One region of the Glutamicibacter sp. AOP38-B1-38 genome, then DNA from elsewhere that is predicted to be linked to it. Evidence: predicted binding sites of a transcription regulator. Region 1 holds the regulator's gene; the other holds the start of a gene.
What was found. Region 1 encodes HspR, which represses chaperone genes until heat shock. Its sites were predicted from a motif close to AAGTTGAGTCNNNNNGACTCAACTT; they were not measured.
Positions count from the first base shown of each region.

Region 2: a site for HspR is predicted at 1,596-1,620, ahead of ACT3TP_RS13350 (ATP-dependent Clp protease ATP-binding subunit). Genes of this name have one in related genera too.

Region 1 covers NZ_JBQSWU010000007.1:3,218-10,614, reverse strand. The annotation lists gene ACT3TP_RS05565 (ABC transporter ATP-binding protein) at 1-435, opposite strand, end outside; gene ACT3TP_RS05560 (TetR family transcriptional regulator) at 540-1,232, opposite strand; gene ACT3TP_RS05555 (DinB family protein) at 1,452-1,988, shown strand; gene ACT3TP_RS05550 (YccF domain-containing protein) at 2,024-2,434, opposite strand; gene trmB (tRNA (guanosine(46)-N7)-methyltransferase TrmB) at 2,584-3,444, shown strand; gene ACT3TP_RS05540 (GNAT family N-acetyltransferase) at 3,487-4,089, shown strand; gene ACT3TP_RS05535 (AMP-binding protein) at 4,103-5,716, opposite strand; gene ACT3TP_RS05530 (heat shock protein transcriptional repressor HspR) at 5,991-6,419, opposite strand; gene ACT3TP_RS05525 (DnaJ C-terminal domain-containing protein) at 6,529-7,397, opposite strand, start outside.
Region 2 covers NZ_JBQSWU010000022.1:19,532-26,928, reverse strand. The annotation lists gene ACT3TP_RS13360 (sensor histidine kinase) at 1-538, opposite strand, end outside; gene ACT3TP_RS13355 (response regulator) at 851-1,525, shown strand; gene ACT3TP_RS13350 (ATP-dependent Clp protease ATP-binding subunit) at 1,638-4,190, shown strand; gene ACT3TP_RS13345 (VOC family protein) at 4,290-4,640, shown strand; gene ACT3TP_RS13340 (hypothetical protein) at 4,718-5,632, shown strand; gene ACT3TP_RS13335 (alpha/beta hydrolase family protein) at 5,729-6,391, shown strand; gene ACT3TP_RS13330 (AAA family ATPase) at 6,551-7,273, opposite strand; gene ACT3TP_RS13325 (helix-turn-helix domain-containing protein) at 7,287-7,397, opposite strand, start outside.

The sequences.
Region 1 (7,397 bases):
GACCTTCTGCCGGTTGCCTTTGGAATAGGTGCGCGTCTTCTTGCGCGGGTCCAGTTCGAAGCGCTCCAGCAGCTCGGCCTTGCGGGCTTTGAGCCGGCGCTTGTCGGCGCGGCCACCGAGCCGGGCGAGGTAGTCGATGCACTCGCCTCCGGTCAGGTTGGGCCACAGGCTGACGTCTCCGGGCACGTAGGCGATGCGCTGGTGCAGCTTGACGGCGTCGCGCCACACCTCGCCGCCGAACAGTCGGGCGGAGCCCGCGTCGGCCCGCAGCAGCCCGAGCAGAACGCGCAGGGTGGTGGATTTGCCGGCCCCATTGGGCCCCAGGAAACCACGGATCTCCCCGGGCTGCACACTCAGGCTCAGCCCGTCCAGGGCCCGCACCCTGCCGAAGGACTTGGACAGTTCGTGGATCTCGATAGCTGGTGTCGTGCTCATGGCTCACTCACTTTCACATGCCTGTCGCAGTTGTTGCTACTCAGCGCGCCCGGGCCCGGTGCCACCGGCGGCCCAGGGCGCAACGCGGACGCTGCCGGCTCCCGCTAGGGCGGGGTGGACATGTAGCTGAGGCAGTCCTCCAACGCACGACGGGAGGTGAGATAGCCCTCGGTGAACAATTCCAGCATCGGCAGGTAGCTGCTGCTCAGGTAGCCGCGGACGATCGATGCGAGGTCGGATGGGTCCGCCGGTGGCTTGAGCGTCACCTCCAGCAGCAGCGCGCCGAGCGCGGAAAGCGTGAGGTAGCGCGCCCGCGCCGCTTCGTCCCGGCTGGGCACGATCACCCCCGCGGCGACGCCCTCGCGGCTGTAGCCCACCGCGTCGTCGACCATATGGTCGATGAACTCCCGGGCCAGCGGGCCGCCGTCCTGCATGGACCGCAGAACGTACCCGAGGACCGCCGCATTCTCCTCGGCGGCCGCGAACATGTGCATGAGGCTCTGGCCCGCGGCGGCCTCGGCGACGTGCTCGCGCTTGAGCCGGCGAATCGTGGCCAGCATGTTCTCATCGCAGGCGTCGCGGAGCTTGGCCTTCGAGCCGAAGTGGTGCATCACCAGGCCGGCGCTCACCCCGGCGTCGGAGGCGATGGCCCGCACCGAGGCGCCGAAGCCCTCCACCGCGAACCGGTAGGCCGCCGCATCGCGGATCCTGGCGCGCGCGGTCAGGTCGCTGCTACCCGGCGACGACGCGGTCGACGGGCTTCCCGCAGGGTCTTGCCCACCCTTAGCTGAACGCATGTTCAAGATTCTAGTCCTGTGTTCAGCCCCGTGTACAGGTCCTGCTGGCCTTCGGCTCGCGGGGATGCCGAAGGGCCTGCGCGCGATCTTTGGCGTGGCTCGATCTGCGGATGGCGAGGCCGTGCTCAGGCAAGGCGGGCCCTATCCACGTTGCCAATCCGCCAAGGCATCGCAGGCCACGGTCTTGACCTGGCTAGCAAAACTGGCACAGTATGTCGCATGACCAATCCAGATGCCCCAATTCACTACCGCCAGGACCCAGCCGAGCTGGTGGACGTGTTCATTGGGCAGCATCGCCAGATGCTGCTTGGATATCTCGATGGGCTGACCGAGTCCGAGGCAAGGACACATTTGGTTGCCTCGAAGACCACGCTGCTCGGGTTGCTGAAGCATGCGGTGTTTGTTGAACGGGTCTGGTTTGGCGAGGCAGCCACCGGGGCCTCGCGCGCTGAACTCGGTATTCCGCAGTCCCCGGATGAATCATTTGACCTGGCACCAGGGGACACTATCGCCTCGGCAAGCCGGGCTTATCGACAAGCGGTAGCCCGCTCTCGCCAGATCCGCCAAGGCCTGGCGGATGATGCGGTGCTTTCCGGAAATCGGCGTGGTCCGCTCTCGCTCGCCTGGATACAGCTGCACCTGCTGCGCGAGCTCGCCCAACACTGCGGGCATGCGGAAATCCTTCGCGAACAGCTGCTCGGCGCACGCACCGAAAGTTGCAGAAGTCTCGTGAAGGCAGCAAGGCCGACTCCCTGAATAATGGGAATCGGCCTTGATATTGCTCTTGGATTTTAGCGGCGGACGTTGCCGATGAAGTAGTCGGAAGGAACGATTTCCTTGCCCAGCGGCATCAAGGATACCGGGATCATCTTCAGGTTGGCGATGCCCAGTGGGATGCCGATAATTGATACGAACATCGGGATCGCGGTGAGCACATGGCTGATGGCAATCCAGATACCGGCGAAGATCAACCAGATGACGTTGCCCAACGTCGAAAACGCGCCGACCGGCCCGCGGTCAACGACCGTGCGCCCAAATGGCCACAGCGCGTAACCGGCAATTCTGAATGACGCGATGCCGAAAGGAATCGTGACGATCAACAGGCAGCAGATGATACCGGCTAGGACATAGCCCAACGCCAGCCAAAGTCCTCCAAAAACAAGCCAAATGATGTTCAATAAACCGCGCACTAGATCTGTCATACTTCTAGGATGCCTGTTCGAGGCGGCTATTCGCCATAGGGGAACACCCGGAACGCCCCCTAGTATTTCTCGATGCCCGCTTCGCGGGTGTGCAACGCCCTATAAATTCCAAGTTTGTGCCGGCCGGTACTCGGCTAGGATTAATAATCATGAGCGAACGTAGCGAAGAGCAGCCTGCAGTCACCGGCAAGGCGGCCAAAGACCCATCTTATTTCCGTGCCGAACCGGTCTCTTTCGTACGCAGAGGCAATCGGCTGCAAGGACGCCGCGCAGCTGCTTGGGACCGCAACGCCGATCGCTACGTGATCGAGCCGCCGCGTAAAATTGCAGATACTTCGGTGGCAGACGACTTCCGCTTGGATCCCGAGCAGGCATTCGGACGCGTCGCCCCGCTGATCGTAGAAATCGGCACGGGCTTGGGCGAATGCATCGCCAATGCCGCCAAGGATGACCCCGAGCGCAATTACCTGGCCGTCGAGGTGTACCTTCCGGGATTGGCCCAGCTGATGCTGAAGGTTGAATCATTCGAGTTGGAAAACGTTCGCGCGGTGCAGGCCAACGCGCCAGAAGTACTCGAGGTCATGCTCGAAGAGAATAGCGCCGATGAGCTCTGGATCTTCTTCTCGGACCCTTGGCACAAGCCGCGTCATCACAAGCGCCGCCTCATTACCTCCTCATTCCTGGACAAGGTCGCGCGCGTGCTGAAACCCGGCGGGACACTGCGCTTGGCCACCGACTGGTCGAACTATGCCGAGCAAATGCGCGAGGTGCTGGAAGCTCACCAGGCTTTCGAAAACCAGTACCCCGGCAACGCTGCCGGGGAGGAAAGCAACCTGACCAAGGTGCGCCGGAACGGCATGGAGGGCTTCGACCCTGAACCGGAATTTGTCGATGACCGAGGTGGCTGGGCACCACGATTTGAGCGTCGCATCCTCACCAGCTTCGAAGGCAAGGCCTTGAAGGCGGGACGTTTGGTCTTCGACTTGGCCTTCACCCGAGCCGCCAAGTAGGTCTTAGTTTCGCAGGGCCATGATTGCAATAGACTTGCAGCCATGGCCCTTAGCGCATCCCCCACCCTAGAATTCGCCGGTGTCCGGCTCGAACAGCTCGACCCGAAGCATGCGGCAGATCTCAGCGCTCTGGTGGCCCGCGACGGGCTGGACCAGGCCTGGTTCGCTAAGACCCCTTCGGCGCAAGCCATGTACTCCGAGATTGAGCGGCGGCTGGCCCTGCAGGGCGAAGGCAAGATGGCCCCGTTCGCAATTCTCGATCTGCAAAGCAACAAAGCGGTGGGCGCGACGACCTACCTCAACATCGATGCGGTCAATCGTCGGGTGGAAATCGGTTCAACCTTCCTGGGACTTGCCCACCAAGGCACGGGCATCAATGCCGCCGCGAAGTACCTATTGCTTCAGCGCGCCTTCGAAGAGCTCGACTGCATCGCCGTGGCTTTCTGCACGCATTGGCATAACCGGCAGTCCCGGGAAGCTATCGCCCGGCTAGGCGCCAAGCAAGATGGGGTGCTGCGCAATCACATGTATGACGCTCGCACCGGCACCTTGCGAGATACCGTGGTTTTCTCGATTTTGCCGCACGAATGGCCCAGCGTGAAGCAGGGGCTCTTGGCGCGTTTAGCCAAGCACGACCGCATCTAGGCTCCCGCAGTCCTTAGCTGAGCAGGGATTTCGCCGCGTCTTCGCGCAGTTGCACCTTGCGAATCTTGCCGGTGACCGTAATCGGGAACTCATCGAGGATCATCACATAGGCCGGGATCTTGTAGTGCGCCAATTGCCCTTCGGCGAAGTTCTTGATGTCTTGGACCCCAAGGGGCGTTTTGCCAGCCTTCATCTTGATGCAGGCACAGATCTCTTCTCCATATTTTTCATTTGGCACGCCCACCACGGAGACATCTTCTATATCGGGATGCCCGAATAGGAACTCCTCGATCTCCCGCGGGTAGATGTTCTCTCCCCCGCGGATCACCATGTCCTTGATTCGCCCCACGATGGTGCAGCAGCCGTCCTCGCGCATCACCGCGAGGTCTCCGCTATGCAGCCAGTTCTCCGAGTCGATGGCTTCTTCGGTTTTCGCCGCGTCGTTCCAGTAGCCGAGCATCACCGAGTAGCCTCGGGTGCAGTACTCGCCGGGTTGCCCGCGCTCCACCGTCTCGCCGGTTGCCGGGTCCACGATCTTGACCTCAAGGTGCGGATGCACCCTGCCGATGGTTTCCGTGCGAGCCGCCAAATCGTCATCGGCACGCGTCTGGCAGGAGACCGGACTGGTTTCGGTCATCCCATAGGCGATGGAAATCTCGGTCATGTTCATCTCCTCGAGGCAGCGGCGCATCACCTCGACAGGACATACCGAACCTGCCATGATTCCGGTACGCAAGGTGCTCAGGTCATGGGTGCCGAAGCTGGGATGATTCTGCATGGCGATAAACATGGTGGGCACCCCATAAACCCCCGTGCATTTTTCCTCGGCGATGACTCGCAAGGTGGTTTCGGCATCGAAGCTCGGGGCGGGAATCACCATGGTGGTACCGTGCGCGGTGCATCCGAGATTACCCATCACCATGCCAAAGCAGTGATAAAACGGCACCGGGATGCAGAGCCGATCTTCCGGTCCAAGCCGAATGGTCTGGGTGACGAAGAACCCGTTGTTCAAGATATTTCGATGGCTGAGCGTTGCGCCTTTCGGATATCCGGTGGTCCCCGAGGTGTATTGAATATTAATCGCTTGATCCGGGGCCGTCTGCGCCAGGCGTTGCGCGACCTGCCCCGCTTCCACGCCCTGTCCGCCGTGGATTAGTTCGGTCCAGTCCTCGGTGTCGAGGTAAACCACCCGCTCAAGGGTTGGGGTGTCCACCGCGCAGCGTTCGACCATGTCTCGATAGTTGCTTGTCTTGAAGCGGGACATGGTGATCAGCATTCGCAGGCCACTGTGATTGACCGCGTAGGAGTATTCGTGGCTGCGATATGTCGGATTGACGTTCACCAGGATCACGCCGATTTTTGCGGTGGCATATTGCGTGAGCGTCCACTCGGCGCAGTTCGGCGCCCAAATGCCCAGCCGGTCGCCTTGCTGAAGGCCCGCCGCGAGCAGACCGCGTGCGAGGTCGTTGACCGCCTGGTCTAGCTCATTCCATGACCATCTTCTTCCGCTGGCGACCTCCACGAGCGCTTCACGTTCACCGTACTTGGCGACGGTACGCTCTAAATTTGCGCCGATGGTTTCGTCGAGAAGCTGTGCACCTGTTTCGCCCTGGGCATATGATTTCATGCGCGCACCGGCAAACCGGGGGTCGCGGAAACCGAAGGTGTCGGCTGAAAGTGCGCCGTTGCTGAAAGATGTTCCTGCACGAAGCTCTCCGTTCTCAAAACAGTCCTGCTGCACTATTTTCTGGTCCGGAACGGTGCTCCGGTGTGCAACTGCGCGATTCACGAAAGGTGAGGTGGATCACGTTATTCTGAGACTAATCCGGATGCTGGCAAATGGCCAGTTGAAATCGCTGAGAGGCGCCGCCGAGGGTGCGAGAGGTACGCGGAGCGCGGGACTAGCGGCCGATGGCGCGGCGGGTGGTAAATAGGGTGACGCTTGGCTCGCGGCGTGCCGGGCGCATGCCACGGGCCATGGACACCACATCTCCGGCGGCCGTACCCGCGGCGAAGACCCGGGTTTGGCCTTGCTGGACCGCGTGCAGCTCATCGCGCAGTTCGGCCACTTGGCCCTGGAGGTGGGCTACCTGGTTTTGCAGCTCGATGATGCGTTTAATGCCTTCGAGCGAAACACCTTCCTTGCTCAGCAGCTGCACCTGGCGCAGCAGCGAAACATCACGTTGAGAGTAGCGACGCTGCTTGCCGGCTTGGCGGCTTGGAGAGACCAATCCGATGCGGTCGTATTGCCGCAGCGTCTGCGGATGCATGTCGGCTAGTTGCGCGGCGACTGAAATGACGAATACAGGTCGCAAGAACTCGTGGGCCATGAAATTCAGTCTCCTTACTTCCGCTGCTGGGGATACATCCATTGTCCACCGCGGCGTGCCCCTTTCGGGGAACGCCGCCGCGTTGCACTACATCGCTCCTGGATTAATCCTAGAGCCTGGCCTTGGCTTCAAGACCCACGCGAGGATCTTCCCCCGCGGTGGCGGCAGCGAAGTCTTCGATGGCCGTCTTCGCCTTGTCATTCAGGTTCTGTGGAATCACCACATCCAAGACGATCAGCATGTCACCGGTGGACTTCGAGGTCTTCACCCCACGCCCCTTCAGGCGCAAGGTACGACCCGAGTTCGAACCGGCGGGCACCTTCACGGCTACTTGTTCCCCGTCGAGAGTCGGCACGTGGATCTTGGCTCCGAGGACTGCCTCATCAAAGGTAACCGGCAGGTGCACACGAATGTTGTTCTCTTCGCGTTTGAAGAACGGGTGCTCGGTGACCTTGACCTTGACCAGCAGGTCGCCGTTGCCGGCTCCGCCAGGTTGGCCTCGTCCACGCACGCGCACCGACTGGCCATCCTTGATTCCAGCCGGAACACGCACGTCAATGACTTCACCGCTCTGCTCACGCAACCCGATGGTGGTGCCCTTGATGGAACCAGCGAAGGAGATGGTGGTGCTGGCCGTCCGGTCAGCTCCCTTGCGCGGCGGGGCGCTTTGGCCGAATCCGCCGCCGAACCCAGCCCCGCCGCCGAAGAGATCGGAGAAGTCGGGCTGTCCGCCGCGGCCGCGCGGGCCTCCCCCACCGCCGAAGAGGTTGGAGAAGACGTCGTCGAATCCCGCCTGGCCGCCCGGGGCGCCGCCAGCTCCGCCGGCGCTGAACCGGGCGCCTCCACCCATGGCGCGGATGGCGTCGTATTGTTCGCGCTCTTCCTTATCGGAAAGCACCGAGTTGGCCTCGGAGATGTCCTTGAATTTCCGCTCGGCGTCCGCATCGCCCTGGTTGGTATCCGGGTGGTACTTACGCG
Region 2 (7,397 bases), on a different contig from region 1:
TCCTGCTCTGCTCGCTGTTCTCCTGCATCTGCCGAATCGCATTGAGATTTCGTTCGCGCAAGTGGAAAATACTGCGGGCCAGAACATAGGCCAAAACGGCAAGCGGAACGAAAATCACCAGTAGGATCGCGTCCTCGCCTGCCCTGACCCCGTATTGCCCCATCCATACGAGCAGCATCACCAGATACCAATTACGCACCAGTGAAGATGCAACCGTCGCGGCAAGGACACTGAAGATCACGAGCGAGAAGACCAGCCACAGCAAGAGGCCGCCGTCCCAGAAGAAGAAAAAGAGCGTGGCTAGATACATGCCGAGCGAGGTGGCAACCCATCGCATGCCGATCGCCAACGAGGCGGACAGCAGCAACCCAACGCCCACCCCGCGAATAACGCTCGAAGACGAATTACCTATCCCGTCCTGAAGCAACGTATAGCCCTCTGTCGCGGTAATGGCGGCAAAGGCGAGAATACCCGTCCAGACGACAACGCCCCGACCAGCAAAAAGCTTAGTCAGGGCGGTTTTTATTCGCAGTCTCATATGCGGAATACTTTACCGGGTTACGGGTAAAGTCAAATACGCCTCTAACCGCAGGCGTAGCCGTAGTTTTTGCACACCCACTTAGAGAAGTCGGTGCCCCAACCGGCAGGACTTGCAACGCCCGATGAAGAATAGGTAGGTTCTGCCACTGGTGCCGCCATAGCCGGCGCGGCAAACGCTAATGGAGTTGCCGCCAGCGCGGCCACGGCCAAGATCTTTAAAGCTTTCATTTCAAACCCCAAACTCTTGAACTTATATACTTCGATTCATGCCAGGTTGTTTCTTGTGCCAACCACCGTTCAAAGGACCCCAATGGAACAGATTAAGGTGCTCATCGTCGATGACGAGCCGCTGATTCGGCATGCGCTTAGCACGATCCTAGCAACTGATCGTCGAATTGTGACCGTTAATACTCAAGAAAATGGTGAAGGGGCGGTTAATTATTGTGAAACACATGATGTAGACGTTGTTCTTATGGATTTGCAAATGCCAATTATGGACGGGATTGAAGCGACCAAAATTATCAAATCTGCCCATAATAGCCCCGCAATCCTTGCAATTACGGCCTTTTCATCAGATGACTATCTGGTTCCGGTGCTCATGGCCGGAGCCAGCGGCTACCTCGTGAAGGACACGGAGCCGGCCGAAATCATCGCGGCAGTTCATGCCGTTCACCAAGGCTCGGCGGCTATCTCCCCGTCGGTTTCTTCTGATCTAATCTCGGCTGTAAAAAACGTTTATAGTAAATCGCACGACATTGCAGGACTTATCGAAGATCTCGGACTAACTAATCGCGAAATGCAAATATTGGATCTTTTGGCAAAAGGATTCAACAATACGGAAATCAGCCGTCAGCTCGCGATCTCCGAGGCGACGGTAAAAACCCATATGGCGAAAATCTTCATGAAGCTCGAAGTGCGCGACCGCGTGCAGGCCCTCGTCGCCGCAGCCCGGCTAGGACTCGTCGAGATCTCCCGCCAAGTCTAGAGTTGTGAACTCGGCCTCTTATTGTTGCCTTGACAGACTTTGCGGGAATAGATTCGCTCATATTACGTTGAACATGAGCATAGACCACTCAAGTTTCTATTAGGAGGCTCACTTGCCAGCATTTTTCGGCTCCTCGTCAGATGGCTCGTTCGAGGAATTCCTCTCCCGGTTCCTTTCCTCGCGCACCCAAGCCGCGCGTCCCATCGACATTACGCGCCTGCTTTCGCAGCGCACCCACGAAGCAGTGTCCATCGCGGCTGCCTTCGCACATGAAAACGGTCATGCAGAAATCGATGCACTGCACCTGCTGGTCGCGTTGCTTCGCACCGAACCCGCCGGCCAGCACTTGAGCGCCATGGGCGTTGATCTGGAAGCCCTGGCCAAAGACGCCATCGAACGCTTGCCACGTCGGGAAGAAGCCACCGAGAAGCCATCACGCCTCTCGTCCGCCGCCCAGCGCAGCCTGTTCGATGCCTACCAGGTCGCTCGAAATTACGGTTCGACTTACATCGACCCGGAACACCTGTTCCTCGCCTTTGTCTTCTCCCCCGAATCTCCTGTGGGCATGCTGCTCGCGCAGCACGGTATCACCGGCCAGTCCCTGCAGCAGGCAGCCATGGAGCAGGCCCAGCGCGCCCAGACGGGAGAGGTGGAGTCCGGCGAAGAGCAAGACGTCTCTATGCTGGAACGCTACGGTACCGACCTGACGGCGCTGGCCTCCGATGGCCAGATCGACCCGGTCATCGGCCGCGAGGACGAATTGGCCCAGACCATTGAGATCCTGGCCCGTCGAACGAAGAACAACCCGGTGCTCATTGGTGAGGCAGGCGTCGGCAAAACCGCCATCGCCGAGGGGCTCGCCCGTGCCATCGTTGCGGATGAAGTCCCGGAACAGATCCGTGGCGTCCAGCTGATCTCCATCGACCTGCCCGGCATGCTCTCCGGCACCCGGTACCGCGGCGACTTCGAACAGCGGCTGACCGGCCTGCTCGAAGAGGTGGCCGACGCCGAGGGCCAAACACTGATATTCATCGATGAAATGCACCTCTTGGTCGGAGCCGGTTCCGGCGAGTCCGGAAATATGGACGCCGCAAATATCCTCAAGCCACGCCTGGCCCGCGGAGAGCTGCACCTGATCGGCGCCACCACCCTGGATGAATTCCGCAAGGTAGAGAAGGACTCCGCCCTGGCCCGCCGATTCGGCAAGGTCACCGTGGGAGAACCCTCTCAGGAAGTCGCGCTGGCAATCCTTGACGGGTTGCGCGAATCCTACGAAGACCACCACCAGGTGCAGTACACTCCCGAGGCACTGAAAGCAGCCGTCTCCTTGTCGGCTCGCTACCTGACAGACCGTCGCCTGCCGGACAAGGCGATCGACCTGCTCGATATTGCCGGTGCCCGCAGGTCAATCGCCGCAGGCGGTACCGAAGACGTGCAGGCGCTGCGCAACGAACTGGTGGAAGCAGATCGCGACAAGGCCCGAGCCGTCGGCGAGGAACGCTTCGAAGATGCCGGTGCGTGGCGCGACCACATCGCAACACTTACCGAACGCATCGCCGCCGCGGAGCAGGCGGGAGACTCGGGGGTTACCCGCATCGTCGATGAGGCCCAGATTTCCGAGGTCATCTCCCGGTCTACCGGCATCCCGACCTCGCGGATCAACGGGGACGACAAGACTCGATTGGCCTCCCTTGAGGAGCAGCTGCATGCTTCGGTCATCGGCCAGCATGACGCGGTGGCCGCGGTATCCCGCGCAGTACGCCGCAGCCGTACCGGGTTGGCCCCGGCACAGCGTCCGATCGGTTCCTTCCTGTTCCTCGGTCCCACCGGTGTGGGCAAGACCGAGTTGGCCAAGGCCCTGGCCAACAACCTCTTTGGCTCCTCCGAGTCGCTGGTGCGCATCGACATGAGCGAGTACGGAGAGAAGCACACGGTTTCGCGGCTCATCGGCGCCCCTCCGGGCTACGTCGGCCACGACGAACCCGGGCAGCTCACCGAAAAGGTCCGCCGCAACCCGTATTCGGTGATCCTGCTCGACGAGATCGAGAAGGCCCACCCGGACGTGTTCAACGTGCTGTTGCAGGTGCTGGATGACGGTCGGCTGACGGATACCGCCGGACGCACCGTGGACTTCTCCAACACACTGATCCTGATGACCAGTAACCTCGGTGGCGAGCACCTCGCCAGCAAGGCCGGCAACTTCGGCTTCACCTCGATCAATGCCGGCAGCGAGAAGGCCGAAATTCGAGCCAAGGTGATGGGCAAGGTACGCGAGTTCATGCGTCCCGAGTTCCTGAACCGGCTCGATGAGGTACTGCTCTTCGGCAAGCTCAGCGAATCCGAGATCGCCCAGATCGTCAAGCTGGTACTCGATGAGACCCGCAAGCACCTGGCGGGGCAAGAACTCAAGCTGCACGTCACCGACGCCGCAATCACTTGGTTGGCAGCCGAGGGCTATGACCCGGAGTTTGGTGCCCGCCCGCTGCGCCGCCTGGTGCAGCGCAAGGTGCAAGACGCCATTGCCGATCTATTGATCGGCGACGAAGTCGCCGCCGGAGACACCATCGAGGTGGACTTCGCCGGAGGCCAGCTCTCGGTTGCCAAGCAGGTTCCGGCCGCAGCCGCGGAACCGGCTGCACCGGTTATGGACTACTTCGGCAGCTAAGACTCCATGAAAACCAGAACCTACAGATCATCGCGATCTGTAGGTTCTGTTTTTCGTTTAAGTCTAGAAACCACTGCCGGCTCGCGGTAGGTTGAGCCCATGCCAAACATCGCCATGATCACCCTCGACGCCCAAGACGAAGTAGCTGCCGCCGAGTGGTGGCGGAAACGTCTCGGAGCCGAATACGCCGGGCAGTACCCGGGGTTCACCATGCTTACCGTCCCGGGCTTCAGCGCCAGGCTCGGATTTCAAAAAGTTGAATCGGTCTCCGCTGATAAGAATCGAGTGCATCTCGATCTAGAAGCCGATGGCGACCGCGAACAAAGCGTCGCCGGCTTTGTGGCCGCCGGCGCGGTCTTGGTTGAAGAACACACCGAGGATCCTAGCTTTGGGTGGAGCGTACTGCGCGATCCCTTTGGCATTACCTTCTGCCTTTCCGACCCGCACTAAGTCACACGCACTTTCCCAACGTGCAGAGCGGCATCGCTTCGATAGACTGATATTTACTCGAGTCTCCGGAGGTTCTCATGCGCTTGCGCTTCATATTCACCGCGGCGCTGGCCGCCCTGGCATTGACCGGTTGCTCGGTTCAAGCAACCCCGCCGCCCGGCGAAACTGCAGGTGTTCCGGCTTCGGCCACGACGTCATCACCTTCGCCAAGCCCGAACCCCGCTGCGGCCGAATCCTCAGCGACGCAACGTTATGATCCTGCGCGCGGCCTAGACGCTAGCGGACAGGACTGGGCCGATTCCATGATCCAGGCCTGGTTGGATAACTCCGGCATCAAGTCGGTCAAGGGTTTTCTCGGTGCCTACAAGCTCATAAATTCGTGGGATTCACCCAAGCCCGGGCATCTGTCCATTCATCTGGACAACTCATACCGTTTTAATCAGGACGGATCGGCCGATCATCTTGGGGGCCCCAAAGACGAACTGCGGATCATGGGGCGGGTCATGTTCGAAAGCATCGGCGAAAAATCCCCGGAGCTCGAATCAGTCACCTTTGCCACGGAGAACAAGCAGCATTCGGGCACCTTCTCGCGTGCCCGCACCGGAGCGGACCCGGCGGACCGGGAGGCCTGGGCCGAGGAAAAGTACGTGCAGTGGCTCGAAGCAATGAATGATACCTACGAGTCATTCTGCTCAGCGAGCATCAAGAAGATCGAAACCTATCGCGACTGCATTCCCACCGATCCCCACGCCTACATCGATTCGGTCTCTTCCCCGGCAATTGGCGAGCTAGTCGTCACCCTCGCCCCGGGGATCTGGCAGGGGAACACCTACGATACCGATTCGATACCCGGCGTCGACTTCGTTTCGGGCAACATGATGCTCAAAATCAACAGCAAAGCCCACGGACCGGAGCAGGTGGAAACTCTCACCGTCAAGGTGCAGGGAACTGAGGAAACGAGTACCGAACACAAATCAGAGTGGACCCAGTAGGCGTTTGGTCAGTGACGGGCCCCGGCCCGCGCATACGAGCCAAAGTGGTGAACACCCGGTTCGTGGAACCGAACAACAAGACTTAGCCTTGAAGGCATGGACCAGGAAATGAGAATCCCATGGGAAAGCGGAACCCTCACCGCCATCGTTGACCACGCGGAGCATCCCAGCGCTTTTCTGATTCTGGCTCATGGATCTGGAGCGGGCAAAGACCACGACTTCATGTCGGGGTTTTCCCAAGCAATGGCTAAGCGTGGAGTATCGGTATTGCGTTTTAACTTCCCCTATATGGACGCCGGGAAGAAGTTTCCTAATAAGGCTCCCGTTGCCCTAGCGGTGTGGAAACACGTCCGAGAATGGGCCGGCACCCACCTGACAGGCGACCTACCCGTTTTTACCGCCGGGAAATCCTTCGGCGGGCGAATGGCGTCTCTGGCGGTTGCCGAGGACATGCCCACCGAAGCGCTCATTTTTCTTGGGTATCCCTTGCATGCCCCCAAGAAGGAAGAAAAGCTTCGCGACGAGCATCTCTACCCGCTGAGCACACCGATGCTTTTCCTCGAAGGAACCCGTGATCCCTTCGCGAACCCGGCAATCATCTCTCGCGTAGTCGCAGGGTTGAACGCCGACTGCGAACTTATCTGGTTCGAGGGCGGTGACCATTCATTCAAGGTTGCCCGTTCCGGTCGCAGCGTCGCCGAGGATGGCGCACAATTGACCGAAGCCACCGAGAAATTCATTCGAAGGCACCTGAACTGATGTCTGGCACATCGCAACACAAAAACAGACGGTATCCGAATGACTGCGTGTACCTTCGGGCAAGGCCAGAACCCCCAGTCATTTCGGTCCCTGGATCACCAAGCCCCCGGCGGTGATCACCATCTGTTTCACCATCATCGGTGCAGCAATTCTGCGCGGTTACTCCGTCTCCGGCGAGCCGAGGAAAGCGCCCGGATCGGTGAAGAATTCCCGCCAGTTTCTGACCAGTTCCAAGTGGTCGTATTCGCTCTCGCGGAACCCCCAGGAACCGACCTCCAGTATTCGTGCTCCAGGGAAGGCGGCCAGTACCGGGGAATGGGTGGAGATGAGCACCTGCGAGCCGCGCTCCACGATCCCGCGCAGCCGCTCGATCAACTGCACGCAGCCGGTTAGGGACAGCGCCGACTCGGGCTCGTCGAGGACCCACAGCCCCTTGAGCCGGATCCGTTCCTCGATGAGGTCCAAGAAAGATTCGCCATGGCTGCGCTCATGCAACGCCGATCCCACGCTCGATTCCTCCAAGTACGTGTAGAAGGAATGCATGGTTTCGGCACGCAGAAAGAACCCCTTGCGTGGGGCGGCAGCACCACGGTGAAGTTTCAGCAGCTGCGAGAGGGTGGATTCAGAGGCCCGGGTGGCATGCATGGCGCCGGTGGATCCGCCCTCGGCGTTCAACCCGTACGCGATGGCCAGAGCTTCGAGCAGCGTTGACTTGCCGACCCCGTTCTCCCCCACCATCACGGTCACCGCTCCCAGGTCCAGGCCTTCGAGCAGAAGTTGGCGTACCGGCGGCATCACCATAGGCCAGTGCGCGGGCAACTCGGCATTCGGCTCGCTTGCCTCGATCCGACGCACCGGCAAGAACAAATCGCTTCGATTCATCGCCACTTATTGGCTACCTCTGCTGCTGCAAAAAGCGGTAGACCTCGGTCTCATCCACGCCGGGGAAGGCACCGGTTGGCATGGCGGCCAAGAGGTGGGTGTTGGCGCGCGTCGAAGGCCATGC